DNA from 4 places in the Microtetraspora sp. AC03309 genome. Region 1 is predicted to be linked to each of the others. Evidence: predicted binding sites of a transcription regulator. Region 1 holds the regulator's gene; each other region holds the start of a gene.
The links. The regulator LexA, encoded in region 1, represses DNA repair genes until DNA is damaged. The targets are predictions, from matches to a motif close to TCGAACANNTGTTCGA.

Region 1 (7,763 bases):
AACATTGTTAGGCGTGCGGTCAGGGCATGCCACGACCATCCACCGCGCATGCGGTGGTCCTGGAGCGTGCGCCTGACCGTCCGGCTCACGTCGGGGTGCCTCCAGGATGGGAGGCACGTCTTGTCCAGACGTATTCTCGGCGCGCTGGCGACCGTCGCGGCGATGGCCGCGGCTGTGCTCGTCGCGACCGGCTCGCCCGCACAGGCGGCGGGCACGGGGTCCGGATACCTGCACACCAGCGGCAACAAGATCGTGGACAGCACCGGAACGACGGTCCGGCTGACCGGCATCAACTGGTTCGGAATGGAGACCGACAACAAGACCTTCCACGGCCTGTGGTCGGGGAACCCCTGGAAGAGCCAGCTCGACCTGATGGCGAGTCTCGGATACAACACCATCCGGGTCCCGTGGTCCGACGACGCGGTCAAGCCGGGCGCCGTCGCCACGAGCGTCAACACCTACACCAACCCCGACCTGGTCGGCCTGTCCCCGATGCAGATCCTCGACAAGGTCGTGGACTACGCCTGCAGCAAGGGCATGCGGATCATCCTCGACCGGCACCGGCCGTCCAGCGCGGGCCAGTCGCCGCTCTGGTACACCTCCACGGTCTCCGAGGCGACCTGGATCGCCAACTGGAAGTCGCTCGCGCAGCACTACGCGGGCAACGCGACCGTCATCGGAGCCGACCTGCACAACGAGCCGCACGCCGAGGGCACCAACCCGGCGGCCACCGGCGCGTGCTGGGGCTGCGGTGACGTCAACCGCGACTGGCGGCTGGCGGCGGAGCGGGCGGGGAACGCGATCCTCGCGGTCCAGCCCAACTGGCTGATCTTCGTCGAGGGAGTGAGCTGCCCGAGCGGCGGCCTGTCCAACATCTGGGACAACGACCCCAGCAACGACGAGGACTGCGGCTGGTGGGGCGGCAACCTCAGCAAGGCCAAGGACTACCCGGTCCGGCTGGACGTGCCCAACCGCCTGGTCTACTCGCCCCACGAGTACGCCACCTCGGTCTACCACCAGGCGTGGTTCGACGACCCGGCCTACCCGGCGAACATGCCCGCCATCTGGGACCGGTACTGGGGATACCTGTACAAGCAGAACATCGCCCCGATCATGGTGGGTGAGTTCGGCACCACCCTGGCCGCCAACGTCGACAAGATCTGGCTTCAGGAGCTGATGAAGTACCTGGGGACGGGCGTCAACGGCATGTCGTTCACGTACTGGTCGTGGAACCCGAACTCCGGCGACACGGGCGGCATCCTCAAGGACGACTGGACCACAGTGGACCAGGCCAAGCAGAGCATCCTGCAGCCGTATCTGATCCCGCCGGTGGGCGGCACGTCCTCCCCGTCCCCGTCGGCGTCGCCTTCGGCATCGCCGTCCGCCTCGCCTTCGGCATCACCCTCCGCGTCCCCGTCCGCCTCGCCTTCGGCATCACCCTCCGCGTCCCCGTCCGCCTCGCCTTCCGCGTCCCCGTACGCGGGCAAGGCGTGTACGGCGACCTACACGGTGACCAACTCGTGGGCGGGCGGCTTCCAGGGCGAGGTCGCCGTCAAGAACACCGGCACGACGGCGACGTCGGGCTGGACCGTGACGTGGACCTTCCCCAACGGACAGACGATCAGCCAGCTCTGGAACGGCACACTGTCCGCCAGCGGATCCGCGGTCACGGTGACCAACCTGAGCTGGAACGGCGGCCTGGCGGTGAACGCCTCGACGACGTTCGGCTTCCAGGCGTCCTGGTCCGGGACCAACGGAACCCCGGCCTCGGTCACCTGCGCCGCCGCCTGAGCCGTACCCGGTCCGGCTGGTAGCACCGCCTGACCCGAGCCGCCGCCCGATCCGCACCGGGCGGCGGCTCCGTCAGGACAGCGGCCCAGAAGACCGGATCGGAAGACCGGTTCGGGGACAGCGGCTCAGGACGGAGGCTCAGGACAACGCCCAGAAAACCGGCTCAGGACAGCGGCTCAGGACAGCGGCTCAGGACAGCGCGGTGGAGATCCGGGTCAGGATCTCTTCCAGGATCGGCTCCGAGGTACCGAAGTTGATCCGCGCGTAACCCTCGCCGCCCGGCCCGAACAACGGGCCGGGATTGAGCCTGACCCGCGCCTCCCGCTCCAGATAGGCGGCGGGGTCCTCATCCAGGAAGCCGAGGTCGAGCCACCCCAGGTAGGTGGCCTGGGGGATCCGGTAGCCCACTCGGGACGGCAGCCGCTCGGCGATGAGCCGGCGGTTGCGGTCCAGGATGGCGAGGACCTCGGCCAGCCAGGCGTCGCCGTGCCGCCAGGCGGCCACGGTCGCCTCCACGCCGAGCAGGTTGGGCGCGCCGTAGATGTGTGCGGGCTGCCGGTTCACCGCGTCGCGTACGGCCGGTGCGCCGAGATGCGCGACGGAGCAGCGGATGCCGCCCATGTTGAACGCCTTCGTCGCGGAGGTGAGCGTGACCGTGCGGGCGGGCAACAGCGTGCCGAACGGGATGTGTGACTGCGGCCCGTACGTCAGGTCGGCGTGGATCTCGTCGGAGAGGACCAGGGTGTCGTGCCGTTCGGCGTACTCGGCGAGCGCGCCCAACTCCTCGGAGGTGAACACCCGGCCGGTGGGGTTGTGCGGGTTGACCAGCAGCAGCACGGCGGCCGGCTCGTCCGGCACCTCGAACCGCCAGCCGTCGCCGTCCGGCAGCATCGGGATGGACAGCAGCCGCCGTCCCATCTCGGCGATGGTGCCCAGGAACGGGTGGTAGGCCGGAGTGTGCAGGGCGACGGTGTCACCCGGCCGGGTCGTCAGGTGCAGCAACACCTGGAGGGCCTGGTTGACGTCGCTGTAGGACCGGACGTGGCCGGGATCGGGGCGGAAGCCGTACCGGGTCTCCATACGCTCGGCGAACGCCTCGGCGAGGGGACCGACGGAGGGCTCGTCCAGCCACGAGGGATAGCCGAGGTCGGTCTCGGCGCGGCGCGCCACCGCCTCGCGCACCGCCTGCGGCACGGGGAAGTCCATGTCGGCGACCCAGGAGGGGATCACGCCGGGCGAGGTCTGCGACCACTTGAGCCCGTCGCGGAGGGAGGCGGCCTCCAGGCTGAGCTGGTCAAGGTTGCGCGTCACAGAGCAAGCCTATTTGCGGCAATCACCCTGATTGCTCCGTGACCGCTCCGCGGTGACAGAGGTCACCGCGGAGCGACGCAGGATGCGCGGTCCGGATGGTCGGCCCGCTCGGCGGGCCGGGGACCTAGAGCTTGCGCAGGACCGCGGTGACCTTGCCCAGGACGGTCGCCTCGTCGCCAGGGATCGGCTCGTAGTTGGCGTTGTGCGGCACCAGCCACACATGCCCGTCCTTGCGCTTGAAGGTCTTCACCGTGGCCTCGCCGTCGATCATGGCGGCCACGACGTCGCCGTTGTCGGCGACCGGCTGCTGGCGCACCACGACCCAGTCGCCGTCGGCGATGGCGGCGTCGATCATCGAGTCACCGCTGACCTGGAGGAGGAACAGCGTTCCCTCACCGACCAGCTGCTTCGGCAACGCGAAGACGTCCTCGATGCTCTGCTCGGCCAGGATCGGGCCTCCGGCGGCGATGCGGCCGACCAGCGGCACGTACGCGGCGGTCGGGCGGCTGAAGCCGGGCTCCACCTCCGCGGCGTCCGGGTCGACCCACAGCACCGGCTCGCCGGGCAAGCGGACCTCGAGCGCCCGGGGGCGGTGCGGGTCGCGGCGCAGGTACCCCTTACGCTGCAACGCCGTGAGCTGATGCGACACGCTGGAGGTGCTGGTCAGCTGGACCGCCTCACCGATCTCGCGCATCGAGGGCGGATATCCGCGCTGCTGCACGGAGTCGCGGATGACCTCGAGGATCTTGCGCTGCCTGGGGGTGAGACCAAGGGAGTCACGCCTGCGCACCGCAAGGTCGCTGACACTCTCTTCCTGCCCGCTCACCAAACCACCTCCCAATCCGTGTTCTTCATGTCGCACAGAGCGACGGTACCTCGATCAAAGATCATCATCAAACAATTGTTCGATTCGATGTGAATACCGCCACCTGTGTGGATGTAGCAACATCGTACGGGAGTTCGATCGACATCGTGTTCGATATTGCCGAGATTTCGCCGATCTTCTTGTAATGTGCCCGCGCGATGCCATCGGGGCCTGCGACACGCCCGGGGTTCAGGTGATTCCCCAGGTTGAACAGCGACTTCGCCCGAGCCTTCGCGGCCGACTTGCGTTCAAGGTCGGGCACTTCTACGGTTGGACCACAACATCTAGTAGTTACAGCGATGTACTTCACCACAGCTTGTGTTTCCGTGACCGCTTCACGACGATTTCGTGAGGTGGGCGCAAGCGTTTCCAGGGAGGCGATGACGTGCACTGCCCGTTTTGTCGTCACCCGGACACGCGGGTCGTCGACAGCCGCTCTACCGAGGACGGGGCCGCGATTCGCCGCCGGCGAACCTGCTCGGAATGCGGGCGCAGGTTCACCACCCAGGAAACCGTTCTGCTCATGGTCAGCAAGCGCAGCGGAGTGACCGAGCCGTTCTCGCGTGACAAGGTCGTCGCCGGTGTGCGGCGGGCCTGCCAGGGACGCCCGGTCGGCGAGGATTCGCTCGCCCAGCTCGGGCAGCTCGTGGAGGAGAGCATCAGGGCCACCGGATGCGCCGAGATCGCCTCGCACGAGGTGGGCCTGGCCATCCTGGGGCCGCTGCGCGAGCTGGACGAGGTCGCCTACCTGCGCTTCGCCTCCGTCTATCGGGGGTTCGAGACGCTGGCCGACTTCGAGGCCGAGATCGAGCAGCTCAGAGCCACGCGCACCGCCGTCCAGCAGTAGCGGCGGGAGTTGGCGGGACGGCCGACGCGGACGCCCGTCACGCACGGTGGTTAAACAGACACGTGATCGGATGCGAGGGGCTCCACCGGGCCCCGGGAGGGGGAATTCATGACAGAGATCGTGAACGGCACCGAGACGGGCACCGGGGGACGGGGTGGCAAGCGGCCGGCGCGTAAGGGGCTCAAGATGAAGCGCGTCTTCACCACCCCGGGGGTCCACCCGTACGACGCGGTGACCTGGGAGCGCCGCGACGTCGTCATGACGAACTGGCGCGACGGCTCGATCAACTTCGAGCAGCGCGGAGTGGAGTTCCCCGAGTTCTGGTCGGTCAACGCCGCCAACATCGTCACCAGCAAGTACTTCCGCGGCGCCGTCGGCACGCCCCAGCGCGAGTCGAGCCTGCGGCAGCTCGTCGACCGGGTCGTGGACGTCTACACCAGGACCGGGATCGAGAACGGCTACTTCGCCGGCGACGAGGACGCCGAGATCTTCGACCACGAACTCAAGCACGCCCTGATCAACCAGGTCTTCAGCTTCAACTCGCCGGTGTGGTTCAACGTGGGGACGGCCTCGCCGCAGCAGGTGAGCGCGTGCTTCATCCTGGCCGTGGACGACCAGATGGAGTCCATCCTTGAGTGGTACAAGGAAGAGGGCGTCATCTTCAAGGGTGGTTCCGGTTCGGGGATCAACCTCTCCCGCATCCGCTCCAGCAAGGAACTGCTCTCCAGCGGCGGCACGGCCAGCGGCCCGGTGTCGTTCATGCGCGGCGCCGACGCCTCCGCGGGCACGATCAAGTCCGGCGGCGCGACCCGCCGGGCGGCCAAGATGGTCGTCCTGGACGTCGATCACCCCGACATCGAGGAGTTCATCGACACCAAGGCGCGCGAGGAGGACAAGATCCGCGCGCTCCGCGACGCCGGGTTCGACATGGACCTCGGCGGCAAGGACATCGTGTCCGTCCAGTACCAGAACGCCAACAACTCCGTCCGGGTCTCCGACGAGTTCATGCGCGCCGTCGAGAGCAACGGCGACTTCGGCCTGCGCGCCCGGCTGACCGGCGAGATCATCGAGAAGGTCGACGCGAAGTCGCTGTTCCGCAGGATGGCCAAGGCCGCCTGGGAGTGCGCCGACCCCGGCGTGCAGTACGACGACACGATCAACGACTGGCACACCTGCCCGGAGACCGGGCGGATCACCGCGAGCAACCCCTGCTCGGAGTACCTCCACCTGGACAACTCCTCCTGCAACCTCGCGTCGATCAACCTGCTGAAGTTCCTGCGCGACGACGACACGTTCGACGTGGAGAACTTCGTCAAGCTGACCGAGCTGATCATCACCGCGATGGACATCTCGATCACCTTCGCCGACTTCCCGACCGAGAAGATCGGCGAGACCACCCGGGCCTATCGCCAGCTCGGCATCGGCTACGCCAACCTCGGCGCCCTGCTGATGGCCACCGGCCACGCCTACGACTCCGAGGGCGGCCGCGCGATCGCCGGCGCCATCACCTCGCTGATGACCGGCGCCTCCTACCGCCGCTCGGCGGAGCTCGCCGCGATCGTCGGGCCGTACGACGGGTACGCGCGCAACGCCGAGGCGCACAAGCGCGTCATGCGCAAGCACGCGCACGCCAACGACGACATGCGCACGGTCGACGACATGGACCGGGTCATCCACGCCGAGGCCACCCGGCAGTGGCAGGAGTGCCTCCGGCTGGGTGAGAAGAACGGCTACCGCAACGCCCAGGCGTCGTTGCTCGCGCCCACCGGCACCATCGGCCTGATGATGGACTGCGACACCACCGGCATCGAGCCCGACCTCGCGCTGGTCAAGTTCAAGAAGCTGGTCGGCGGCGGTTCCATGCAGATCGTCAACCAGACGATCCCGAGGGCGCTGCGGCAGCTCGGCTACCAGGAGGAGCAGGTCGAGGCGATCGTCGATTACATCGCCGAGCACGGCCACGTGGTCGACGCCCCCGTCCTGCGGCCCGAGCACTACGAGGTGTTCGACTGCGCCATGGGCGAGCGGGCCATCGCACCGATGGGCCACGTCCGCATGATGGCGGCGACCCAGCCGTTCCTGTCCGGCGCGATCTCCAAGACCGTCAACCTGCCCGAGTCGGCCACCGTGGACGACATCGAGCAGGTCTACCTGGAGGGCTGGAAGCTCGGGCTGAAGGCCCTGGCCGTCTACCGCGACAACTGCAAGGTCGGCCAGCCGCTCTCGGCCGCCAAGAAGACCACCGAGAAGACCACCGAGGAGATCACCGAGGCGGCCGCCGAGCAGGCGCCCCAGGTCCAGGTCATCGAGGTGCCGCGGCCGACCCGCCGCCGGATGCCCAACCAGCGGCCGAGCCTGACCACCCGCTTCACCGTGGGTGGGGCGAAGGGCTACATGACCGCGTCGTCCTACCCCGACGACGGTCTCGGCGAGGTCTTCCTCAAGATGTCCAAGCAGGGTTCGACCCTCGCGGGCGTCATGGACGCCTTCTCCGTCGCCATCTCGATCGGCCTGCAGTACGGCGTGCCGCTGGACACCTACGTCCAGAAGTTCGTCAACATGCGCTTCGAGCCGGCCGGCATGACCGACGACCCGGACGTCCGGATGGCCCAGTCGGTGATGGACTATATCTTCCGGCGGCTGGCGCTCGACTACCTGCCGTTCGAGGACCGCGCGGCCCTCGGCATCTTCTCGGCCGCCGAGCGCGCCGCGCAGGCGCGCGGTGAGGACCCGGCGGCGCTCCAGGACGTCGTGGACACGGCGGCGCTCGCCCAGTCCGCGCCGATCGAGGAGAAGCGCGCGGAGGTGGCACTGCCCACGCCCAGGCGTTCCTCGGTGGACTCCCTGGAGAGCCACCAGGGCCGTACGGCCGACGCGCCGCTGTGCATGACGTGCGGCACGAAGATGCGCCCGGCGGGTAGCTGCTACGTCTGCGAGGGCTGCGGCAGC
Region 2 (7,763 bases), on a different contig from region 1:
CGTTGTACATTTTCTTGCCCGCGTCGGTGTACATCACACCCACGCCGATTCCGAACTCGTTGATCGCGTCTACCCGGCCGCCGTACGGGGTCCTCTGTATATGGTGAGTCCCTTCCTTGTCCCAGATTACGGGAATATCACCGCTGCCGTCCTGGGGGTGCCCGTCCACATGGCCTGCGACCACGCCTTCGCCATTGATGTCGTTGGCCTGAGTCCAGTCGGCGCCAGGGACCACCAGCTCGTCTCGGCTGGGGTCGATGGGCTGGTGGGGCCTACTCCGGAAGGCCCGAAAAGTGACGCCCGAACCAGGGCCGACGTCCATCCGACCGACCACCGAACCGGAGTTGTTCAGCGCCGTGGGCTCCATATAGAACTTATTTTTGGAACCCCACAGATTCAATGTGGAACCATCAGGGTTCTGTAAATAGCCCATGCCCGCGTATTGTCCGCGGTCGTTGATGGCGAAAGCCTCTTGGCGCGCGGGAGTTACATTGCCCTTTTTGACGAGGAAGGACTCCTTACCACTGGTGACAAGCACCGTGCCGTCGGCGCTGATCCCCCGAGGGACACTCGAGTTGATCTTGGGGTCAAGCCCGAGGAGTGCATGAAGATCCGTGACGATTCCACCGGAGGTCAGCCTGGCCTGAGGACGACCGAAATAGCCCTCCCATTTGGGGTCCCCGATCGCCCAGATGACCTCGCCGCCGTTGTTGATGTCACCGACGTCGACACCTCGCGTGTCCACGACAGAACCAAGATCGATGATCTTTGTCTCGGGCGCGGCGGCCATCGCTTTCAGGTCCGGAGACGATGCCGAGCCGGACGCGGCCAGTGCGGGTAAGGGGACGGCCAGGGAGCCGGTCAGCATGGCGGTCAAGCCGACCAGCCCGGCGATCAGAGGAGACGCGATCCGCCGAACGGAACCGCGATCGAATAACAGGTCCAAAAGGACGCCTCCACAACTACGGGTGCGCTTTCCTGCGCAGCGGTGAATGCTCTGACGCAGGGCTTGACGTCGGAAACGGGCCCCTCAACGTGAAACCGGACTCTCTCGAGGTCCGGGCAACTCAGCCACTTCTGCCCCGCTTCACCCGGCAGCGGGATGGGGATCGTCCTGGCAGCCGGATCACATCGCATGCCCGCCAAGGTCACAGGGCGGCGTCATGGCTTGAGTACGAGCACGTCGCGTGGATGCGACGCCGGTTTTCCTCCTACGGTCCGCCCGCCGTAAAGGCGAGATAAACGTGTAGCTCGGTGAGCCTCGCCAACGGGGCTTGCGGGTCACTTGTGGAGACTTGAAGCGGACCAGAGGGTTCTTGCGGACCAGCAGAGGGCGGTGGCGCCGGGCCACAGGCGTTGCCCGATGTCCCGTTCGCCGACGACGACCTCCGGCTGCGCCGCCTTCCTCCTCGCGCCGGAAGCGTCTGCCCGGCGGCGGTGTACAGGGCTGGGGAGGCGGTCTGGGACACGGCGATGCCGTGCGGGGCGGAGTCGGGCCGGTGGTCACGCCGATGGCCGGGTTCGGCCCGCCGGACAGGCGGGCCGCGCCGCCTCGGCCGACCGCCGAAGCCGACCGACGCCGAACTACTCACCCTCGCCGCGGCCCAGGTCCTGGTTCGGCATCCGCCTTGCGGCCCACCGGCTGCGCTCTGTCGCGCATAGCCCGCCCGGAAGCGTTCCCTACCTGCCCCGGCAATCGGGCCACGGAAAACGGCTCGACGCCGCTTCTACCCTGCTCAAGCAGGCGATCCGGGCCCTGGGCGCCGACAGCGACCTATGGACAGGTCCCGTCTGGATAGCCGACTCCGCCTCGGCAGAATGCGGCCGTCCCACTCCACCGGGCGACGCTCGAACCTGGCCGACTCCTTGGAGATCACCGGCTCCGACCCCTCAGGCTGGACACGTCATCCGATGCCCACGCCGACATGCCGCCGGGCCAAGCCGGCGCGCCACCTCGATATCTCGTGCGACTAGCGGGCGAACTCCGTCGCCCGGGACTCGCGTACGACCGTGATGCGGATCTGGCCGGGATAGGTCAGCTCCTCCTCGACCTGCTTGGCGACGTCCCGCGCGATCACCTGGGCCTGGATGTCGTCCACCGAGTCGGGGCGGACCATGACCCTGATCTCCCGCCCCGCCTGCATCGCGAAGACCTTGTCCACGCCGTCGTACGACTGGGCGATCTCCTCCAGCCGCTCCAGCCGCTTCACGTACGCCTCGAGCGACTCGCGCCGGGCTCCGGGACGGCTGCCGCTGATCGAGTCGGCCGCCTGGGTGAGGACCGCCTCGACCGTGCGCACCTCCACCTCGTTGTGGTGGGCCTCGATCGCGTGGACGACGTCCTCGTGCTCGCCGTACCGGCGGGCGATCTCCGCGCCGATCAGGGCGTGGCTGCCCTCGACCTCATGGGTCAGTGCCTTGCCGATGTCGTGGAGCAGCGCGCAGCGCTTCACCAGATCACGGTCGAGCCGCAGCTCGGACGCCATGATCCCGGCGATGTGCGCGGACTCGATCAGGTGCTTGAGCACGTTCTGCCCGTAGGAGGTGCGGTAGCGGAGCTGGCCGAGCAGCGTGATCAGCTCTGGGTGCATCTCGGTGATGCCGAGCTCGACCAGCGCGTCCTCGCCCGCGCGGACACACAGGTCACGCACCTCGGTCTTGCTGCGCTCGTACGCCTCCTCGATGCGCTGCGGATGGATGCGGCCGTCGAGGACGAGGCGTTCCAGCGTCAGCCGGGCGGTCTCCCGCCGGACCGGGTCGAAACACGACAGCAGCACCGCCTCGGGCGTGTCGTCGATGATCAGATTGACCCCGGTCGTGGACTCGAAGGCCCTGATGTTGCGGCCCTCGCGACCGATGATGCGGCCCTTCATGTCGTCGCCGGGCAGGTGCAGCACGCTGACCACGGACTCCGCGGTCTGCTCGGTGGCGACCCGCTGGACCGCGAGCGTCACGATCTTGCAGGCGCGCTTCTCGCCCTCTTTGCGCGCCTCACTCTCGATCTCCCGGACGATCAGCGCGGCCTCGCGCTTGGCCTGGTTCTCGATCTCCTTGACCAGCTCGCCCTTCGCCTGGTCGGCGGTGAGGCCCGCGACCCGCTCCAGGATCTTCCTGCGGTTGTCGGCGACGTGGTCGAGCTCGACCCGCCGGTCAGCGAGCTCCGTCTCGGTCTCGGCCAGCTTGCGCGCCCGCTCGGACTGCCTGCGCGCCTCCTCGTCGAGCCGCTGCTCCCGCTCGACCAGGCGGCTCTCCCGGCGTTCCAGGTCGGCGCGCAGTTCCTTGATCTCGCCCTTGAACGCGCGCGACTCCTCCTCGACCTCTTTGCGCATCAGGGCGGCGCTTTCGGCGAGGGACTCGGACTTTTTGACGATCTCGCCCGCGTCGCTCTCGGCCTTGCCCCGGATCTCATCGGCCTGGCGCCTGGCCTGCTCCAGCTCCGCGTTCACCTCGGCCTCGGCCGCGGCGAGCTGCTCCGGCGAAGGACCCTTGGGCCGGGGGATTCCCCCGGTGTGGCGCACGACCATGACGAGCGCGGCAATCGCTACGAGCGTCAGCAGCACCACCGCCAACGCCAGCACGATCACGATCGTATTCATGCGCGCCCACCCCTCCTCGCGTCGCAATGTCGAGCCAGCGAGGGGGTTACGCGCACAGCACGGCAGAACCCGGCGACGTCAGCGGAACGTCCTGAAATCCGGCAGCCCCGGAGGGCGGCCGACATGGCCGGCAAGCCGGTCAATCTTCCTCGTTCTGTCATCCACCGATATGGCAATCCGCACTGCGGAGTAACTCCTCACTGCGGTCGAGATTAAGCGTCAGCGAGGTAACGGGCAAGCAAAGGAGCAGCGTCAAATGGCTTTTCCTGGTCACATCTGACGGCGCGAAAAGTACACACCCCTCCACGCGGGACGTGTCGGCGCGCGCAGTCAGAACCACGCGCACGCGCCGTCCGGCCATCACCGCATGTCGCCGTCGGGGAGATCGTCGATCTCGGCGCCCTCGCTCTCCAACGCCTCGCGGACGACTCTGAAGGCGAGCCCGGGACCGTAGCCCTTGCGGGCGAGCATCCCGACCAGCCTGCGGGTGCGGGCCTGGGTTTCCACGCCCCGCGTGCCCGCGAGCTTGCGGGCGACCAGCCGCCGGGCGGTCTCCACCTCCTGCTCGGGGTCGAGCTGCTCGACGGCCTCCTTGACGGTGTCCTCGTCCACGCCACGATGGCGCAACTCCTGCGCGAGCGCCCGTCGTGCCAGGCCACGCCCGGCGTGCCGGGAACTGACCCACGCTGCGGCGAACGCCTCGTCGTCGATGAGGCCGACCTCGGAGAAGCGCTCCAGTACGGCCTGCGCCGCGTCCTCCGGAACCTCCCGCTTGCGCAGGGCTTCGGCGAGCTGGGCCCGGGTCTTCGGCGCCATGGTGAGCAACCGCAGGCAGATCGCCCTGGCCACCGCCTGGGGATCCGCCGCCGGCGCCTGAGCGGCCGGGGAGTCCTCATCCGGGCCGTCGGGCGACCAGTCCGATCGCCTCGACCGCCCCTTCTTCCGCCTGGCGCCGCCGGCACGGCCAGCACGATCGGCAGGGTCATCCCCGAAGCCACCGTCATCGTCGGCACCGAAAGTACCGAAGGCACCGAACGCTGGGCCTAGTCCGCCGAACGTGCCGTCAGCCCCAGAATCCCTCGCCCCACCGGCCCCGGAACCCCTCGCGCCACCGGCGCCGAGCCCTCTCGCCCCACCAGCGCCGGAACCCCTCGCCCCGCCGGCGCCGAAGCCACGAGCACGGCCCCTGACGGAGCCACCGGCATCGCCAACGCCATGGGATGGATCGGCGGAGTGCTCAGGGCCCCACGGACCGGAGTTCCAGTCGGCCGGGTTGAGCTCCCCCGTCGGCCCGGAGTTCCCGCTCCCACGGACCGCCTCATCCGCAGGACCGGAGCCCCGGCCCCGCCGCCTCAGGTCGCTTGCTGGATCGGAGCGTCGACCCGGCAGGTCCGACTCGCCCGCAGGAGCGGAATCCCGGCCCTGCCACCCCGCAACGCTCGAACAGCCTGGGTCCTCGTCCCCCGGGCCCGGCTCAGCGGAGGGGCCGGGGAACTCGTCACGCCTCATGGCTGCGCTCAGACGTCACCGGGCTTGGGCGTGGACGCCTTGGACCCGCGCCCTCCGGACGGAGCGGCCGCGGCCGGCACGGGGGCGGGAGCAGGAGCCTCCGCGGCGGCGTCCAGGCGCGGCCCGACACCGAGCTTCTCCTTGATCTTCTTCTCGATCTCGTTGGCGATGTCGGGGTTGTTCTTCAGGAAGTTGCGGGCGTTCTCCTTGCCCTGGCCGAGCTGATCGCCCTCATACGTGTACCAGGCGCCGGCCTTGCGCACGAACCCGTGCTCGACCCCCATGTCGATGAGGCCGCCCTCGCGGGAGATGCCGATGCCGTACAGGATGTCGAAGTCCGCCTGGCGGAAGGGGGGCGCCATCTTGTTCTTGACGACCTTCACCCGGGTGCGGTTGCCGACCGGCTCGGTGCCGTCCTTGAGGGTCTCGATCCGGCGGACGTCCAGCCGGACCGACGCGTAGAACTTCAGCGCCTTACCACCCGTGGTGGTCTCCGGCGAGCCGAACATGACGCCGATCTTCTCGCGGAGCTGGTTGATGAAGATGGCGGTGGTGCGGGTCTGGTTGAGGGCACCGGCGACCTTGCGGAGGGCCTGGGACATCAGGCGCGCCTGGAGGCCGACGTGGCTGTCGCCCATCTCACCCTCGATCTCGGCCTTGGGCACCAGGGCGGCCACCGAGTCGATGACGATGATGTCGACCGCGCCGGAGCGGATCAGCATGTCGGCGATCTCGAGGGCCTGCTCACCGGTGTCCGGCTGGGAGACGAGCAGCGCGTCGACGTCGACGCCGAGCTTCTTCGCGTACTCCGGGTCGAGGGCGTGCTCGGCGTCGATGAAGGCGGCGATGCCGCCGGCCCGCTGCGCGTTGGCCACGGCGTGCAGCGCGACGGTCGTCTTACCGCTGGACTCCGGCCCGTAGACCTCGACGATGCGGCCGCGCGGGAAGCCGCCGATGCCGAGAGCGACGTCGAGGGCGATCGCGCCGGTGGGGATCACTTCGACCGGGGCACGCGCGTCGTCGCCGAGGCGCATGACGGAGCCCTTGCCGAACTGCCGCTCGATCTGTGCGAGGGCGGTCTCAAGGGCCTTCTCGCGGTCGTTGATTGCCATTGGGTGCCCCCTGGAGGGTCGTGGTCTGTTCGGTCACCGGAAAGCTACGGGGTGCCACCGACAATTTCCGGAGTTCCGGAAGCCGTCCTCGGAAACCGGCACCGGACGCCCCGGGAAACCCGGAAGGCGCCTGCGGCTGCCCACCCGACGCGGCACACCCCTGCGGCGGCCGTTCAAATATAGCCGAACGACTGTTCGATCACATCGGGAACCGTGCGGCGCGTCGCTCCCTCTTCCGGCGCGGTCCACGATCTACGGCAGGCTCCGACCGGGCGAGCGGCGGGCGCCGAACCGGGCGAGAGGGATCCACCACCCCAACCGCGAAGTCACATTCCCGGGCATTCCGGCGCCGCTGTTGCCTGGCCGGTGACCTGCGGCGATCCTGGAGGAAAGCCGGTTCTTCCCCAAGGCGGCGATGTGACGAGCACCAGCACCTACGGACCGCAACGCCGTACGCACCTGGAGACACTCGCCGGGCAACTCCCTGAACGTGGAATCGTCGGCCGCATGCTGGGCGGTGACGACCCCGTTCTCTGGGTGTGGCATCCGCGCACCGGACATCAGACGATCGTCTTCGCCACACCGACGATCGACGGCTGGATGTTCCTGTGGTCTCCGGACGGCCAGGAGAGCGCCGAGGACCCGGCAAGGACCGCCGACGCCGTGACGAAGCTGCTCTCCCGCACCGGCTGAACGCCGCTCTCACGGCAGTCCCTGAGCGACTTCTCCGGACCGCCGCCGGACGAGCTCTCCACGCTGAGCTCGCCCAGCGGTTCTCCCAGCCGTCCCAGCCGTCTCCCGCCCGGAAGACGGCCGGGCTTCTTCCTCCCGGCGGGCCACATGGCCAGCCGTCTCGGCCGCTCGCCCTGCCGGCCGTACCGGATCTAGAGCCCCTGGTCCGGGCCGAACACCTCATAGTGGATGCGCTCGGCCGGGACGCCCCGGTCGAGCAGCCGCGCACGCACCTCGCGCATGAACGGAACCGGCCCGCACAAATAGGCGCGCGTGCCGTCGAGGACCTCGACGCCGGCCAGATCCACCAGACCCGTGCGCTCGGCGGGCCAGCCCTCCTCCGGCTCCTCGTACCAGACGTGCGTGACGGCCTGCGGGATCTTCTCGGTGAGCAGTTCGAGCTCGCCGCGGAAGGGGTGGCTGCGCGGGGTGCGGTCGCCGTGCACCACGGTCACCGGCCGCGTGGTCGCGCGCGCGGCGAGGTGGGCCAGCATGCTGATGATCGGGGTCGCGCCGACGCCCGCCGAGGCGAGCAGGATCGGGCAGTCCCCCTCGTCAAGCATGACGTCGCCGAAGGGCGCGCTCACACGGAGGACGTCTCCCTCGCGGACGTTGGCGTGCAGCCAGGTCGACACCTCGCCTTCCGGGTTGTCCGCGACCCGCTTCACCGAGATCCAGTAGTCGGATCCGCCCGGCGCACAGGACAGGCTGTACTGCCGGATCTGCCGGGCTCCGTCCGGGAGTTCCACCTGGACGGAGACGTACTGGCCCGGCCGGAAGGACGGCGTCGGGCCGCGGTCGGCGGGCCGAAGCA
Region 3 (7,763 bases), on a different contig from region 1:
CTTGTCCTCGACCGGGTGCGGGGCGTGGTCGGTGGCGACGCAGTCGATCGTCCCGTCGGCGAGCGCCTCGCGCAGCGCCATGACGTCCTCGTTCGTGCGCAGCGGCGGGTTCACCTTGTAGATCGGGTTGTACGGCCCGACGGGGGAACGCTCCACGCACGAGTCGGTGAGCAGCAGGTGGTGCGGCGTCACCTCGGCGGTGACGTCCCAGCCCTTCGACTTCGCCCAGCGGATGATCTCGACGGAGCCCGCCGTGGAGACGTGGCACACGTGCAGCCGGGAGCCGACGTGGGCGGCCAGCAGGCAGTCCCGGGAGATGATCGCCTCCTCGGCGACCGCCGGCCACCCCGTCAGGCCGAGCCTGCCGGAGACCTCGCCCTCGTTGATCTGGGCGCCCTCCGTGAGGCGCGGCTCCTGGGCGTGCTGGGCGACGACGCCGTCGAACGCCTTGACGTACTCCAGCGCCCGGCGCATCAGCACGGCGTCGGAGACGCACTTGCCGTCGTCGGAGAAGACCCGGACCCTGGCGGCGGAGTCGGCCATGGCGCCGAGCTCGGCGAGCTGCCTGCCCTCGAGGCCCGACGTCACGGCGCCGACCGGCTGGACGTCGCAGTGGCCGTATTCCTGGCCGAGCCGCCAGACCTGCTCGACCACACCGGCGGTGTCGGCCACCGGCGAGGTGTTGGCCATGGCGTGGACGGCGGTGTACCCGCCGCGCGCGGCGGCCTGGGTGCCGGTCTCGACGGTCTCGGCGTCCTCGCGGCCGGGCTCGCGCAGGTGCGTGTGCAGGTCGACCAGGCCGGGCAGCGCGATCAGGCCGGTCGCGTCGATCGTGTCGGCGTTGCCCGCCTTGCCGGCGGCCGGACCGATCTCGGCGATCACGCCGTCCCTGACGAGGATGTCGCGCGGCTCCCCGCCGAGTACGCGGGCGTTCTTGATGAGGATGGTGCTCACAGGTCTCCCCCGATCGCGGGCTCGGACCCGCTCAGCAGCAGATAGAGAACGGCCATGCGGACGGTCACGCCGTTCGCCACCTGCTCCACGATCGTCGAGCGGGGCGAGTCGGCGACCTCGGCGGAGATCTCCATGCCGCGGTTCATCGGTCCGGGGTGCATGACGATCGCGTCGTCGTGCAGGCGGGCGAAGCGCTCCCGGTCGAGGCCGTAGCGGCGGCTGTACTCCCGCGCGGAGGGGAAGTAGGCCGCGTTCATCCGCTCCAGCTGCACGCGGAGCATCATCACGACGTCCGACTTCGGCAGGACCGCGTCGATGTCGTACGAGATCTGGCAGGGCCAGGTGTCGACAGACACGGGCAGCAGGGTCGGCGGGGCGACCAGGGTCACCTCGGCGCCGAGGGAGTGCAGGAGCAGGACGTTGGAGCGGGCGACCCGGCTGTGCAGGACGTCGCCCACGATGGCGACCTTGAGCCCGTCGATCCTGCCCATCCTGCGGCGCATGCTGAACGCGTCGAGCAGCGCCTGGGTGGGGTGCTCGTGGGTGCCGTCGCCCGCGTTCACCACGCTGCCGCGGACCCAGTTGGCCAGCCGGTGCGGCGCGCCGGAGGCGCCGTGCCTGATGACGACCGCGTCGGCGCCCATGGCCTCGAGCGTCAGCGCGGTGTCCTTGAGCGACTCGCCCTTGGACACGCTCGACCCCTTGGCCGAGAAGTTGATGACGTCGGCGGACAGCCGCTTGGCCGCGGCCTCGAACGAGATGCGGGTGCGAGTGGAGTCCTCATAGAAGAGGTTGACCACCGTGCGGCCGCGCAGCGTCGGCAGCTTCTTGATGGAGCGCTCGGAGACCCGGGCCAGTTCCTCGGCGGTGTCGAGGACGAGCAGGGCGTCGTCGCGGGTCAGGTCGCCCGCGGAGATGAGGTGCCGCTTCATCGTGCTCACCGCTCCCCGTTCGCTTCGCCGGCCGCGGCCGCGGGCCGGTCGTCTCCCTTGATGAGCAGCACGGCGTCCCGCCCGTCGATCTCCTCGAGATAGACCTTGACCTTCTCGCTCTTGGAGGTCGGCAGGTTCTTGCCGACGTAGTCGGCCCGGATGGGCAGCTCCCGGTGGCCGCGGTCGACCAGGGTGGCGAGTTGGACGGCGCGCGGCCGGCCCACGTCGTTGAGCGCGTCGAGCGCCGCGCGCACGGTCCTGCCGGAGAAGAGCACGTCGTCGACGAGGACGACCGTCCTGCCGTCCACACCCTCCGGAGGAAGGTCCGTACGGCCGAGCGGGCGGGCGGGCCGCAGCCGGAGGTCGTCGCGGTACATCGTGATGTCGATGGCGCCGACGGGCACCTTCACGCCCTCGAACTGGGAGATGCGCTCCGCGATCCGGAGCGCCAGCGTGGCGCCGCGGGTCGGGATGCCGAGAAGCACGACTCTTTCCGCACCCTTGGTGCGTTCGAGGATCTCGTGCGCGATCCGGGTCAGCGCCCGGTGGATGTCGGGGCCCTCAAGGACCGCACGAGCCTGATTTCGGGCATCGGACATGGAGATATCACCACCTTTCCCGCCTCACAGGACGGGTCTTAAAAGGGTGTCTGGCCGCTTCACACTACCAGCACGGCCTCGGAGCGCCCGGACGGGTCACCCCTCCTGCCAGCGGCGATGCCCGTACAGACGGCCGCGTTCGCTCTGGGCGTCACTCCCGGAAAAGCCGAGGCAGGCTCGGATGGGGGGATTGAGGGGAGAGCACTGTTTGGAGCTCTTTTTTCCAATCAGCTTGACCTTTGACAGTGGCGGCTTTACCGTCACTGTCCGTAACCACAACACACGACCTTCCTGGGTAAAACCCGACGCAGTGGTCACCGAAGGTGCCTGGTCCAGGTGCGCGCCCCGGTGTTCTGCGCATACGGGACAAGGAAGCAGAATCAAGTGAGAACAGACATAGAGAGCCGGGGGCCACACAATGCCGTCTGACTACGCCAAGTCGCTCGGCGCGCGACTGCGCGCGATCCGCACCCAGCAGGGCCTGTCCCTGCACGGGGTCGAAGAGAAGTCCCGTGGCCGGTGGAAGGCCGTCGTGGTCGGCTCCTATGAGCGTGGCGACCGCGCGGTGACCGTGCAGAAGCTGGCCGAGCTTGCCGAATTCTACGGTGTTCCGGTGTCGGAGCTGCTCCCCGGCGGGGCCGCTCCCAGCCCGCTGGCCCCCGCGCCGAAGCTTGTCATCGACCTGGAGCGGCTCTCGCAGCTCCCGAAGGACAAGGCCGGCCCGCTCGCCAGGTATGCCGCGACCATCCAGAGCCAGCGTGGTGACTACAACGGCAAGGTGCTGTCGATCCGCCAGGAGGACCTGCGCTCGCTTGCGGTCATCTATGACAAGTCGCCGGTCGAGTTGACCGAGGAGTTCATCAGCTGGGGCGTTCTCGACGCGGAGGCCCGCCGGGCCGTGGAGTCCTTCTGACGCTCCGCGCCCTCATCGAGCGCCGCCATTGAACGTCTTCGTCAAGCACTGAACACACATGACCGAATCGGGGCTCCGAGCTGCCCGGCCCGGCCGCCCGCAGCCCCGATTCGCACACGTCACCCACCACGCGCCCCCGCGCTCCGCGCCGTGCGAACCTGTCCCGCCGTCGGACGTGCGAACCTGTCCCGCCGTCGGACGTGCGAACCTATCCCGCCATCGGAAGAGCCGACTGGCCGGGCACCCCGAGGATGGCCTCGACCTCGCCGACGAACCTGTCCGCCTCGGCGATGAGCTCCTCGGCGTCTCGCTGACTGACCACGCGGGTCATCCCCGCCTCGGCCGCCGCGCGTTTCGTGGCGCTCACCGCGAAGAAGGCGGCCCACTCGGCCAGCTTGGGCTCGGCCTCGGGCAGCAACTCCCAGGCGCTCCGCAGCCGGCGGCGCCGCCCGTCCATCGGCCTCGGGCGCGCGGCGAGCACGGCCGCCGCCGCACGCAGCGCCGCGAGATGAGCCGACACATACCTGTCCGCCGGGGTGGGGCCGCCAAGGGCGTCCGCCAGGCAGGAACGGGCGTCCGCGAGATGCGCCAGAGCGGCCTGCGGGACCTTGGGCCCGCTCCTGCGGTCATCGACCTGTCCAGTCACGCCCGCCTCCTCGAGTCGTGGCCTCCGGCGTTGCTCGCCGGCGAGATCACCCTTGCAAACCGCACCGACAATTTGTCACGGCGGCCGGACGAGGAGCTTCCCCTCTCCCCGTCCGGCCCACGCCGTGGACCGCACCGCGCTCGTCTCCGCCGACGACGAAGGCACGGCATCCAACGGGATGAATGCGAGCCGCGAGTCTCACACTCACTGCATCGAACATAAATTCGACCAGGTTCGCTGTCAAGGACCATAGCGAACAAGGGTTCGATTGATCATGTGACGACCGCCCTGGTCAACGACCTCCGGAAGCACCGGAAGCCCTGCGGGGAAGGGACTCGCCGTCTCCGGCCGACCCCGAAGGTGATCGCCTGTTCCGCCGGCGCGCCGCGATCTGTGACCGTTCCCGGAACGGTCCACGCCGACGTACGGAACGTCCGCAGGTCGCGCGCTGCGGGCATCCGGACCCGGCACCGTTCCGCGGCGGCCGCGCCGTCCCGGGCATGGCGCAGGCCCGGAGCATGTCACCCCGGGCATGGCACGGGCCCGGGGCATGTCGCCCCGGGCCCGTCAGCGATCAGTCCGGACGCTGCGTGGTGTGAATCGGTCCGCGATCGGTGCGCGATCAGCCCAGATCAGCATGAATCAGCATGAATCAGCATGAATCAGGCTGAACCGGCGTGGATCGGTGCGCGATCGGCGCGGGTGGACGCGGTGTGAAGGTGTGGACTCGCTGTGGACTCACTGTGGACTCAGCGTGCGAACTTGCCGCGCACGTGCACGGGAACGCCGGTGCCGAGCATGCCGGGCAGGATCTCCGCCACGTTCATCGGCAGCCGCACGCAACCGTGGGACGCCGGATAGAGCGGCACGGACAGCGCACCATGGAAGGCGATGCCGCCGTTGAAGAAGATCGGGTTGTACAGCTGCCCCAGGTAGGACCGGTGCCAGCCGCTCCGGCGCCAGGTCGTCTTGTAGTCTCCCGTCGGCGTCCTGGCACTGCCGGTGAACTTCGTCCGCTTGCCGTTCCACATGGCGTACTCGGTGTAGGGGATCCCGCTTCCGGATGAGATGTGCGAGATGAGCTTCACCTCGCCCCCGGAGTACAGCACCATGATCTGCTGGGTCAGGTTGACCTCGGCCCGGTCCGGCTTGCCACCCGGCACCAGGACCTTGGGCGCCTTCGGGTTCTCCAGTGCCCGCCAGGTGCGGCTCGCCACCGTGCTCGTCGGCTTGATGCCCTGGACCTTCTGGAAGGCCCAGACCGCGGCCTGGGTGGTCCCGCCGTACTTGCCGTCGAGCGCGCCGGGCACGTAACCGAGTTCCTTCAGCCGGACCTGCAGCGCCTTGACCTCGGTCCCCTTGGATCCGGGCTTGAGCGTACGGCCCGGCGCGGCGAACGACGAGAACGCGGCGGAAGCGGCGCGGATCCCCGAGCCGGCCGTGGCCGCACTCGCCGGCGTCACCCTCACGGGCGCCGTGACCCTCACCGGCGCGGCGGCGGCCACCGGCCGCACCCGCGCGGTGTCGCCCGGCTGCACCTGCTCGGCCCCCGCCGTTCCGCAGCCCGCGAGCGTCACGACCCCCACCGTGACCAGCGTCGCGGCGGCCAGCCACCGTCGTGCCCCCATTGGGATCAACCCTTTCAGTTCTCGCACTTCTCTCAGTTTTGGATCAAAGGACATTAACCCACGGATCAAGCGTCCGGGGTACTTGCCTTGGGGCCGTAATGCGTGGCCCACGGCCTGTCCACCTGATTAGAGTTGCCGGATGCCAGAAAAGTTGCATCCGAGCGTGGTCCGTGTGACAGAGGTCCTGCGCTCCCATGACGTCGAAGGTGATGTCGTGGTTTTTCCCGAATCCGTGCCGACGGCCGCCGCGGCGGCGGCCCAACTCGGCTGCGAGGTCGGAGCGATCGCCAACAGCCTGATCTTCGACGCGGACGGGGCACCTCTCCTCGTGCTCACCAGCGGCGCCCACCGCGTGAACACCGACCTGATCGCCGGGCTTGTCGGCGCGGCGAAGGTGCGGCGGGCCACGCCGGAGTTCGTACGCGAGCACACCGGGCAGGCGATCGGAGGCGTCGCGCCCGTGGGTCACCCCGCGCCGGTGCGCACGCTGGTGGACACGTGGCTGGGCAAGCACGGCGTCGTCTGGGCGGCGGCCGGGCACCCGCACGCGGTCTTCCCCACATCGTTCGATGAGCTGATCAAGATGACCGGCGGCACCCCCGCAGAAGTGGAATGACCCGTCGCGATCCCGGCCACGGACCGCCCGTCGAGGGTCGCGCGAGGGCCGGGATCCACGAACTCCCACAAACTCCCATGAATCCCACAGATCTCCCCTCCGAGATACCCGTAGATCCCCGCAGATCTCCGCATAAAAGCCCGTATGTCCCGGTGACTTCCTGTAAGTCCTGGTAGCTCCCCGGGTCGGTGATCGTGGTTCGCGTGTGTGGCACGGCCGGTGCCCCGTGATGGACGACTTTGCTAGTGTGCGGAAAGTGATCGAATTGCGACGCGTCGGACCCGACGAGTTCATCGCGGCACTCGACACGGTGCTCGCCATCTACACGGCTGCCATGCGTCCGCCTTCCGATCAGCTCTCCGGCCGCCTCGGCATCATGCGCAACCACGCCACCTATCCGGACTTCGTCTGCGTCCTCGCCGAAGACCCCGGGATCATCGGCTTCGCGTACGGCTTCCACGGGATGCCGGGCCAGTGGTGGCACGACATCGTCGCCAGATCGCTGACGGACCGGTCCGGGCCTCTCGCCGCCGACGAGTGGTTCGGCGACGCGCTGGAGATCGCCGAGATCCACGTCCTTCCCGGCCATCAGTGCAAGGGCATCGGTCGCCGCCTGATCCACACGATCTGCGACGGGCGGCCCGAGCGCACCGCCGTGCTCTCCACGCACGACGCCCCGACCGTGGCCAGGCGGCTCTACCGCAGCATCGGCTTCACCGATCTCATGACGGGCTTCGCCTTTCCCGGCGGACGCGAGAGCTACGCGATCGCCGGAACGAAGCTCCCCCTGGCCCCGGGAAGCTGAGCGGGCTCAGGCGGACAGCGCGGCCGGGCTCTGGCCCAGCGCCTGGAACACCTCGCGGGTGGCGCTCGACCTGTTGAAGGTGATGAAGTGGATCCCCGGCGCGCCCTCGTCGAGCAGTGTCTGGCACATCTCGGCCGCGTGCTCGATGCCCAGGCGGCGCACCGCGGCGGGGTCGTCGGCGACTTCCGCGAAGCGGGCCGCCACCTCGGGTGGGAACGGCGCGCCCGAAAGCTGTTCGGAACGGGCGATCGTGCTCATCTGGGTCACCGGCATGACGCCCGGGATGATCGGCGTGTCGCAGCCCATAGCGGCCACCCGGTCACGCAGGCGAAGGTAGTCCTCCGCGCGGAAGAACATCTGCGTGATCGCGTAGTCGGCCCCCGCCTGGCACTTGCGCACGAAGTATTCGGTGTCCGACTCGATCGTGGCGGACCGCGGGTGCTTGTACGGGAAGGCCGCCACGCCCACGCAGAAGTCGCCGGACTGGCGGATCAGCCGTACGAGGTCCTCGGCGTACTGCACGCCCTCGGGGTGCTTGATCCACTCGTCGAGGGGATCGCCGCCGCGCGGGTCGCCTCGTACGGCCAGGATGTTGCGCACGCCCGCGTCGGCGAACCTGCCGATCAGGTGACGCAACTCCTTGATGGAGTGGTCGACGGCGGTGAAGTGC
Region 4 (7,763 bases), on a different contig from region 1:
CGGTGCAGTCGATCGTCCGGAACTTCTGCAGCATGGCCGGGTCGATGCCGCTGAGGTCCTGCCCGGCGAGCGGGTCCTCCTCGCTCGGCGTGACCGACGGTGTGGGCGACGGGGTCGCCTTGGCGCGTGTCCCCGCACCGGTCTTCTCACCGGTCGCGGTATGCGACCTGGCGCGCCTCGTCACGGTGGGCGTCGGAGTCGGCTCGGCGAGAGCCTTCGACAGCGCGCGACCGGCGGGCGAGGTCCCGGTGGACGGGGTGACCGCGGACGGGCTCGGCGTGGCGGCCGTGGTGGGCAGAGTGGTCGGCGGCGTCGTGGCCGCGGCGACCGCGAGCACCTGGCGGAAGCGCATCTCCGCCGTGGTGGCGACCAGCTTGATGGCCTCGTCGCGGCCGGCGCCGGGCACCGAGATGACGATGTTGTCGCCGGATCTGGCGACCTCCGCGTCCGAGATGCCGGTGCCGTTCACGCGGTCCCGGATGATGTTGACGGCCCGGTCGAGGCTCTCCTGCGGAGGCGCCTTGCCGTCGGTGGTCACGGGCGACAGCGTCACCGTCGTGCCACCCGCGAGATCGAGACCGAACTTGGGGACGAATGCCTTCTGCAAGGCGATCGTCGCCCCCATGGCGAGGATGATCGCCAGAAGAACCAGGAGCGTGCGTCCCGGCTTGATCTGGCTACTGGTCGGTGGGGCCACTGGTGGTCGATTCTTTCGTCAAGGGATCTTCAGTGAGCGTACTCAGGACTGCTTGGTGCTCGAATCCTTGGCGCCCCCGTCTTCGGGGGTCTCGGTCACCGGCTCGTCCTTGTCTTTCTGAATGTCCTCATGGGCGTCCTTCTGAACGCCCTCTTCCGCCACGGACTGGGCAGAATCCGGCTCGGCGTCGTCAGCGTCCTCAACGGGAGTGACAACGCGGCCGATCGCCGCCTTGACCCATCGCGTCTCCACGCCCGGCGCGATCTCCAGGATGACGTCCTCGTCCTGAAGGCCCACCACGGTGCCGAACAGACCGGTGGTCGTCATGACCCGTGCGCCCGGAGCGAGCGAGTTCTGCATGGACAGCTGCTCCTGCTGCCGCTTGCGCTGCGGGCGGATCAGCAGGAAGTAGAACACCACTACCAGCAAGATCAGTGGCAGAAACGTCCCAAGCGGGTTGTTGCCCACGGGGGCCACCCTTTCCATTACGTGATGAACCGGCTTGACGCCGGAGGTCCTGTTTCGCGTTTGAGCGCGGCTGCCACGTCGCTGAGAAGCGTCAGCGTAAGCGGCCAGTCAAGCCACGCAGTGTAGGCGAGCCGCTCGAAGAGCGGCAACGAACCCACGATATGGCACGCGGGAAAGTGCCCATTTCAGCGTCTTTGCAACCGATCTGTGACCATGCGCGGGCAGTACGCCCTTGGCGTCCGACTTCCATCACCCCGATATTTCCGCTTCTTTCATGAAATGTACGGCTTTCAGGCGCGGGCATTCAGGGCTCCGAGATGTTCTGCTGATCCTCCAGGAACACCGGAACGGCACCGAAGGCGTCGGGCGGCGGCACCAGCCCGAGGTGCGCCCAGGCCGCCGCCGTCGCCACGCGGCCCCGCGGGGTGCGGGCGAGCAGGCCCTGCCGTACGAGGAACGGCTCGGCCACGACCTCCACGGTCTCCGGCTCCTCCCCCACCGCCACCGCCAGCGTGGACAGCCCCACCGGACCACCGCCGAACTTGCGCAGCAGCGCCCCCAGGACCGCGCGGTCGAGCCGGTCGAGCCCCTCGGCGTCCACCTCGTAGAGGTTGAGAGCCGCGGCCGCGATCTCCCGTGTGATCACCCCTTCGGCCCGGACGTCGGAGAAGTCGCGGACCCGCCGGAGCAGCCGGTTCGCGATGCGGGGCGTGCCGCGCGAGCGGCGGGCGATCTCGTGCGCGCCCTCACCGGGCAGCTCGACGGACAGCAGCCGCGCCGACCGGTGCAGGACCTGCTCCAGCTCGGCCGCCTCGTAGAAGTCCATGTGGGCGGTGAACCCGAAACGGTCGCGCAGCGGCGCGGGGAGCAGGCCCGCCCGCGTGGTCGCCCCGACCAGCGTGAACGGCGCGATGTCCAGCGGGATGGAGGTGGCGCCCGGGCCCTTGCCGACGACGATGTCGACCCGGAAGTCCTCCATCGCGAGGTAGAGCATCTCCTCGGCGGGCCGGGCCATCCGGTGGATCTCGTCGATGAAGAGGACCTCGCCCTCGGCCAGCGTCGAGAGGATCGCGGCCAGATCGCCGGCCCGCTCCAGAGCCGGACCCGAGGTCATCCGGAGCGGCGCGCCCAGCTCGGCCGCGATGATCATGGCGAGCGTCGTCTTGCCCAGGCCGGGGCCGCCGCTCATCAGCACATGGTCCGGCGGGCGGTTGCGGCGCAGGGCGCTCTCCAGCACCAGCGAGAGCTGCTCCCTCACCCGCCCTTGGCCGATGAACTCCTCCAGCCGCCGGGGCCGCAGCGCCGCCTCGATCGCGTGCTCGTCGCCCTCGGCGTCGGGCGACACCAGGTCTCGCTCCATGCTCACGACGGTCTCCCCGGGATCGGCGGGCGCGCTGAAAGTTTCACCGGACGGCTCACCGGACGCTCAGCGCGCGCAGGGCCGACTTGAGCAGCGCGGCGACCTGGGGCGCCCGGCCGGCGGACACTTCGGCGTCCGCCTCGGGGGCCACGGCGGCGACGGCCTCGTCGGCGTCCCTGGTGGAGTAGCCGAGGCCGACCAGGCCGGAATGGACCTGATCGCGCCAGGCGGGAACCGGAGCCCCGCCGCCCAACGCGGCGTTGACCGCCTCGTCGGGCGTGCCCAGCTTGCCCTTGAGTTCGAGCACGATGCGCTGGGCGCCCTTCTGGCCGATGCCGGGCACCATGGTCAGCGCCTTGATGTCGGCACTGGCGACGGCCACCCGCAGCGCGCTCGGCGTGTGCACGGCCAGCATGGCGAGCGCGATGCGCGGCCCGACGCCGCTGGCGGTCTGGAGCATCTCGAACACGGTGCGCTCGTCGTCGGAGGCGAAGCCGTACAGGGTGAGCGACTCCTCGCGGACGACCAGCGCGGTCGCGAGCCTGCCGGGCTCACCCACCCGCAGGCCGGCCAGCGTGCCCGGGGTGCAGTGGACCAGGATGCCCACCCCGCCCACCTCGATCACGGCGGCGTCCGGCCCGATGCCGGTCACCCGGCCCGCCACGGATGCGATCACTGCGCGCTCCCTCCCCCATCGGCCCGCCCGGCCTCGCGGTCCCCAGTCCTACCAGAGGATGCCGACATCCGATGCGCCCCGCTCATCGGCCGGCTCCGGGGTGACGGTAACCGGGCTGCAGCGCGATGTTCGCCCCCGGACCGCCTCTCTTGGCGAGGGCCTGCGCCTGGGCCAGGGCCAGCCGGTTCTGCACGCCCCCGCGCCAGACGTGGCAGATGGCGAGGGCCAGCGCGTCGGCGGCGTCGGCCGGCTTGGGCATGGCGTCCAGCCTCAGCAGCCGGGTGACCATGGTGCCGACCTGCTTCTTGTCGGCGTTGCCGTTCCCGGTGATGGCGGCCTTCACCTCGCTCGGCGTGTGCAGCGCGACCGGCAGGCCCCGGCGCGCGGCGCAGGTGATGGCGACCGCGGACGCCTGTGCGGTGCCCATCACGGTGCGCACGTTGTGCTGGGCGAAGACGCGTTCCACGGCCACCGCGTCCGGCCGGATCTCGTCGAGCCAGCGCTCGATCCCGGCCTCGATGGCGACCAGCCGTGAGCCGATGTCGTCATCGGCGGGCGTGCGGACCACCCCGACGGCGACCATGCGAAGCGCGGCGCCGGGACGGCCCTCGACCGCTCCGATGCCGCATCGGGTCAGCCCCGGATCGACTCCCATCACCCTCAGCTCGGGCAATCGCACCGGCACGCCTCCCCCGGATCCGTTCTTCGCCGAACACGTGTTCGGCGAAGAACTCTACTCCGGGCGGGGGCGCTAGATCGCCGGTAACGCGGAATCAGAAGTAGTCGATCATGTACGCCGCGCAACGGAAGGCCGAGTCGAGCGCCTCGTCGTCCTCGGCGGAGCCGCCCGTGACCAGGCCGGTACGGCGCAGCGTGGCCGTGGGGACGCCGGCGAACAGCGCGGACAGGCCGCCGACCGTGAAGGTGGGCCCCCTCTCCGCTCCCCCATCCGCGACGGCGGTGGCGGTGCCCGATCCCGCGGAGACCTCCAGCCGCCAGGAGCCGGAGTTCGACGGGCGTTGCGCGTCCTCGACGTGGACGACGGCGTCCAGCGAGACTCCCGCCGGGAAGCCGCGCCGGGCGACGGCGGCGGGGAGGTCGATCAGGCGGAACATCCAGCGCGTCTGCCTGATCTCGTCCTGCGACCGCTCGCGGATCAGCCAGAGCAGGGGGTCCTGCGGCTCTATGCACGCCGTGACCGACTTGGCGATCGAGGAGGCCGTGCCGACCAGCGACCACAGGGCCCGCGTCGTCGCCTCGGACCCGGCCACGCAGCCGTCGACCTCGATGTCCTTGCCGCTCCACCGGTAGATCACGAAACCGTCGTCGGCGATGTAGCAGAAGTCGTCATCGTCGGCCAGCCACAGGCGCCACGTGCGCTCGTCGTAGCAGAGCGGGCCGGACGCGCGGGTGGAGGCGTAGACCCGCCCCATCGTCGCGATGAGCTCGGGCGCGTCGTCCGGGCCCATCCGGCGCAGCTTGACGTCGGCGCCGCCCGTGCCCAGCGCGCGCAGCGTCTCGGTGGGGAGGGTCGCCCGGTTCAGGCCGCCCGCGTGCTCCCAGCCCATGCCGCGATAGAGCGGCGTGGTGGCCGGATAGAGGGCGGAGACGACGTGACCGAGCTCGGCCGCCCGGTCGATGGTCGCCCGCATGATGAGGCGGCCCACACCGCGGCCCCGGTCCTCCGGAGAGACCGTGACGCCCGCGACGCCAGCCATCGACATCGGCCGGCCGTGCCACCACTGGGTGTAGGCGTTGATCCGCGCGGTCGCGACCAGTCGGGAGCCGTCGAAGGCGCCGATGTAGCGCCCCTCCGGCAGAAGCGGCGCCACCATCTGGCGCCAGGTCTCGGCGTCTCCGCCGGAGAGGGGGCCGAAGGCGCGCTTGCGGTTATCGAGTACCGCGTCGAGATCGTCGGCGGTCAGGTCACGGATGTCCATGATCGGCCAAACTATGCCGGTAGGCGGCCCGCCGCCAACCGGTTTTCCGTGCCGCCCGTGCCGTACCCGTCCTGGTCACGCGATGACCGGGGCGACGGCGCGGGCGGCGGACCGGCGGGAGGCGCCTACGCCTCCAGCCTCTCCATGATCTCGTCGGAGACGTCGAAGTTCGCCCAGACGTTCTGCACGTCGTCGCTGTCCTCGAGCGCGTCGATGAGGCGGAAGACCTTGCGCGCGCCCTCCTCGTCGAGCGGGATGTTCATGCTGGGCAGGAAGCTCGCCTCGGCGGACTCGTAGTCGATCCCCGCGTCCTGGAGCGCCGTGCGCACCGGGATCAGGTTCGTCGCCTCGGACACGACCTCGAACGCCTCTCCGAGGTCGTTGACCTCCTCGGCGCCCGCGTCGAGGACGGCCATCAGCACGTCGTCCTCGGAGAGGTCGCCGGCCCTCGGCACCAGGACGACGCCCTTGCGGTTGAACATGTACGACACCGAGCCGGGGTCGGCCAGCGAGCCGCCGTTGCGGGTCAGCGCGACGCGGACCTCGGACGCCGCCCGGTTGCGGTTGTCGGTGAGGCACTCGATCAGCACGGCCACGCCGCCGGGGGCATAGCCCTCGTACATGATGGTCTGCCAGTCGGCGCCGCCGGCCTCCAGGCCGCCGCCGCGCTTGCGCGCCCGCTCGATGTTGTCGATGGGCACGGAGTTCTTCCGCGCCTTGGTGATCGCGTCATACAGCGTCGGGTTACCGTCCGGGTCGGGGCCGCCGGTCCGGGCCGCGACCTCGATGTTCTTGATGAGCTTGGCGAACAGCTTGCCGCGCTTGGAGTCGAGCGCGGCCTTCTTGTGCTTCGTCGTCGCCCATTTGGAGTGGCCGGACATCGCCTAGAACTCCCTCACCATTTCGACAAAATACGAGTGCACCCGCGCGTCACCCGTCAACTCCGGGTGGAAGGACGTCGCGAGCAGAGGTCCCTGTCGGACCGCGACGATCCTACCCCCGGGCTCCGCCCTGCCCAGCACCTCCACGTCGGGTCCGATCGACTCGACCCACGGCGCGCGGATGAAGACGGCCCGGACGCGGCCCTTGGCCGCGAAGTCGAGATCGGCCTCGAAGGAGTCGACCTGGCGGCCGAAGGCGTTGCGGCGCACGACCATGTCGATGCCGCCCAGCGTCTCCTGGCCGTCGACGCCCCCCTCGATCCGGTCGGCCAGCATGATCATCCCCGCGCAGGAGCCGTACGTGGGCAGGCCGTCCTTGATCCGTAGCCGGAGCGGTTCGAGCAGGTCGAACGCGGTCGCGAGCTTCCACATCGTGGTCGACTCGCCGCCGGGGAGCACCAGCGCGTCGACCGCGTCCAGTTCGCTCCTGCGGCGTACGGCCATCGCCCTGGCGCCCGCGGCCTCGATGGCGCGGGCGTGCTCGCGCACGTCGCCCTGGAGGGCGAGCACGCCGATCAGCGGCGCAGTCGTCACGATCATCCTTTCGTCAGCGGTGGTCCCAGCGTAGAACCAAGGCGCAGAACGCCCCAAACCGCACGTTTTATGCCTGTGCGGGCGACGCGTCCTGGAAGGTGTGATCGACGTCGACGTGGTCCAGGGTGGCCAGGTGGTGCCGCCGGGCGTACAGGATCGCGATGCCGACGAGGCAGCAGGCCGCGCCCACGTAGTACGGCACGGCGTCCCCGAACTCCTCGCCCAGCTTGGTCACGATGTACGGCGCGAGCGCGCCGCCCATCCAGCGGACGAAGTTGTATCCGGCCGAGGCGACGGGACGCGGCGCGTCGGACACCTCCATCGCGGCCTCGGTGAAGATCGTGTTGTTGAACCCGATGGGAATGCCGCACAGGATGACGAAGACGACCGTCCCGGCCTGCCCGGAGAGCGCGATGCCCACCTGGAGGACGGCCAGCAGCCCGAGGGAGAGGAAGAGCACCCGGACCGACCCGAGGCGGCGCTGCAGCCAGGGAGCCCCGAAGACGGAGGCCAGCGCGACGCACACGCCCCAGCCGAAGAACACCGCGCCGATGCCGTACGCCGACATGCCGAGGATGAACGGCGTGAACGCCAGCACGGTGAAGAACGCGAAGTTGTAGAAGAGCGCGGTGAAGGCGGTGGTGGACAGGCCGCCGTGGGCGAGGGCGCGGATCGGATCGCCCAGCCGGGTCCGCACGGCGGGCTTCGGCGTCGCCGCGAGCATGGTCACGATCAGGACGAAGCCGACGGCCATCAGCGTCGCGGTGCCGAAGAAGGGCGCCCGCCAGTTCCAGTCGCCCAGGAGCGCCCCGACCAGCGGGCCGAGGGAGATGCCGAGGCCGAGGGCCGCCTCGTACAGGATGATGGCCTTCTCGGCGCCGCCGCTGGCCGCGCCGACGATCACCGCCAGCGCCGTGGCCACGAACAGCGCGTTGCCGAGGCCCCAGCCGGCGCGGAAGCCGACGAGCTGCCCGACCGTTCCGGACGTCCCGGCCAGGGCGGCGAAGACGATGACGAGCGCGAGACCGAGCAACAGGGTCCGCTTGCCGCCGATCCTGCTGGAGACCCAGCCGGTGACCAGCATCGCGACCGCGGTGACCAGGAAGTAGCTGGTGAACAGCAGCGACACCTGGCTCGGCGTGGCGTG

Region 2: the regulator LexA is predicted to act here: its motif matches at 6,401-6,416, upstream of recA (recombinase RecA).
Region 3: the regulator LexA is predicted to act here: its motif matches at 4,297-4,312, upstream of IMZ11_RS22025 (SAV_6107 family HEPN domain-containing protein).
Region 4: the regulator LexA is predicted to act here: its motif matches at 3,910-3,925, upstream of ruvC (crossover junction endodeoxyribonuclease RuvC).

The regions. Positions count from the first base shown of each region.
Region 1 is NZ_JADDIL010000032.1:72,364-80,126, forward strand. Features, by position in the region: partial or broken gene IMZ11_RS46745 (glycoside hydrolase family 5 protein) at 163-1,230, shown strand; partial or broken gene IMZ11_RS46750 (hypothetical protein) at 1,167-1,418, opposite strand; gene IMZ11_RS46755 (cellulose binding domain-containing protein) at 1,330-1,791, shown strand; gene IMZ11_RS20345 (MalY/PatB family protein) at 1,981-3,102, opposite strand; gene lexA (transcriptional repressor LexA) at 3,227-3,928, opposite strand; gene IMZ11_RS20355 (hypothetical protein) at 3,996-4,358, opposite strand; gene nrdR (transcriptional regulator NrdR) at 4,353-4,814, shown strand; gene IMZ11_RS20365 (vitamin B12-dependent ribonucleotide reductase) at 4,923-7,763, shown strand, end outside.
Region 2 is NZ_JADDIL010000007.1:98,205-105,967, reverse strand. Features, by position in the region: gene IMZ11_RS05880 (PKD domain-containing protein) at 1-946, opposite strand, end outside; gene rny (ribonuclease Y) at 1,971-3,596, opposite strand; gene recX (recombination regulator RecX) at 3,957-5,105, opposite strand; gene recA (recombinase RecA) at 5,114-6,217, opposite strand; gene IMZ11_RS05860 (hypothetical protein) at 6,635-6,910, shown strand; gene IMZ11_RS05855 (globin domain-containing protein) at 7,102-7,763, opposite strand, start outside.
Region 3 is NZ_JADDIL010000036.1:60,165-67,927, reverse strand. Features, by position in the region: gene IMZ11_RS22045 (dihydroorotase) at 1-954, opposite strand, end outside; gene IMZ11_RS22040 (aspartate carbamoyltransferase catalytic subunit) at 951-1,886, opposite strand; gene pyrR (bifunctional pyr operon transcriptional regulator/uracil phosphoribosyltransferase PyrR) at 1,892-2,485, opposite strand; gene IMZ11_RS22030 (transcriptional regulator) at 2,904-3,398, shown strand; gene IMZ11_RS22025 (SAV_6107 family HEPN domain-containing protein) at 3,607-4,044, opposite strand; gene IMZ11_RS22020 (L,D-transpeptidase family protein) at 4,794-5,672, opposite strand; gene IMZ11_RS22015 (YbaK/EbsC family protein) at 5,812-6,288, shown strand; gene IMZ11_RS22010 (GNAT family N-acetyltransferase) at 6,545-7,093, shown strand; gene metF (methylenetetrahydrofolate reductase [NAD(P)H]) at 7,100-7,763, opposite strand, start outside.
Region 4 is NZ_JADDIL010000053.1:17,666-25,428, forward strand. Features, by position in the region: gene secD (protein translocase subunit SecD) at 1-697, opposite strand, end outside; gene yajC (preprotein translocase subunit YajC) at 740-1,165, opposite strand; gene ruvB (Holliday junction branch migration DNA helicase RuvB) at 1,470-2,525, opposite strand; gene ruvA (Holliday junction branch migration protein RuvA) at 2,581-3,201, opposite strand; gene ruvC (crossover junction endodeoxyribonuclease RuvC) at 3,284-3,865, opposite strand; gene eis (enhanced intracellular survival protein Eis) at 3,975-5,141, opposite strand; gene IMZ11_RS27500 (YebC/PmpR family DNA-binding transcriptional regulator) at 5,267-6,022, opposite strand; gene pdxT (pyridoxal 5'-phosphate synthase glutaminase subunit PdxT) at 6,026-6,616, opposite strand; gene IMZ11_RS27510 (MFS transporter) at 6,684-7,763, opposite strand, start outside.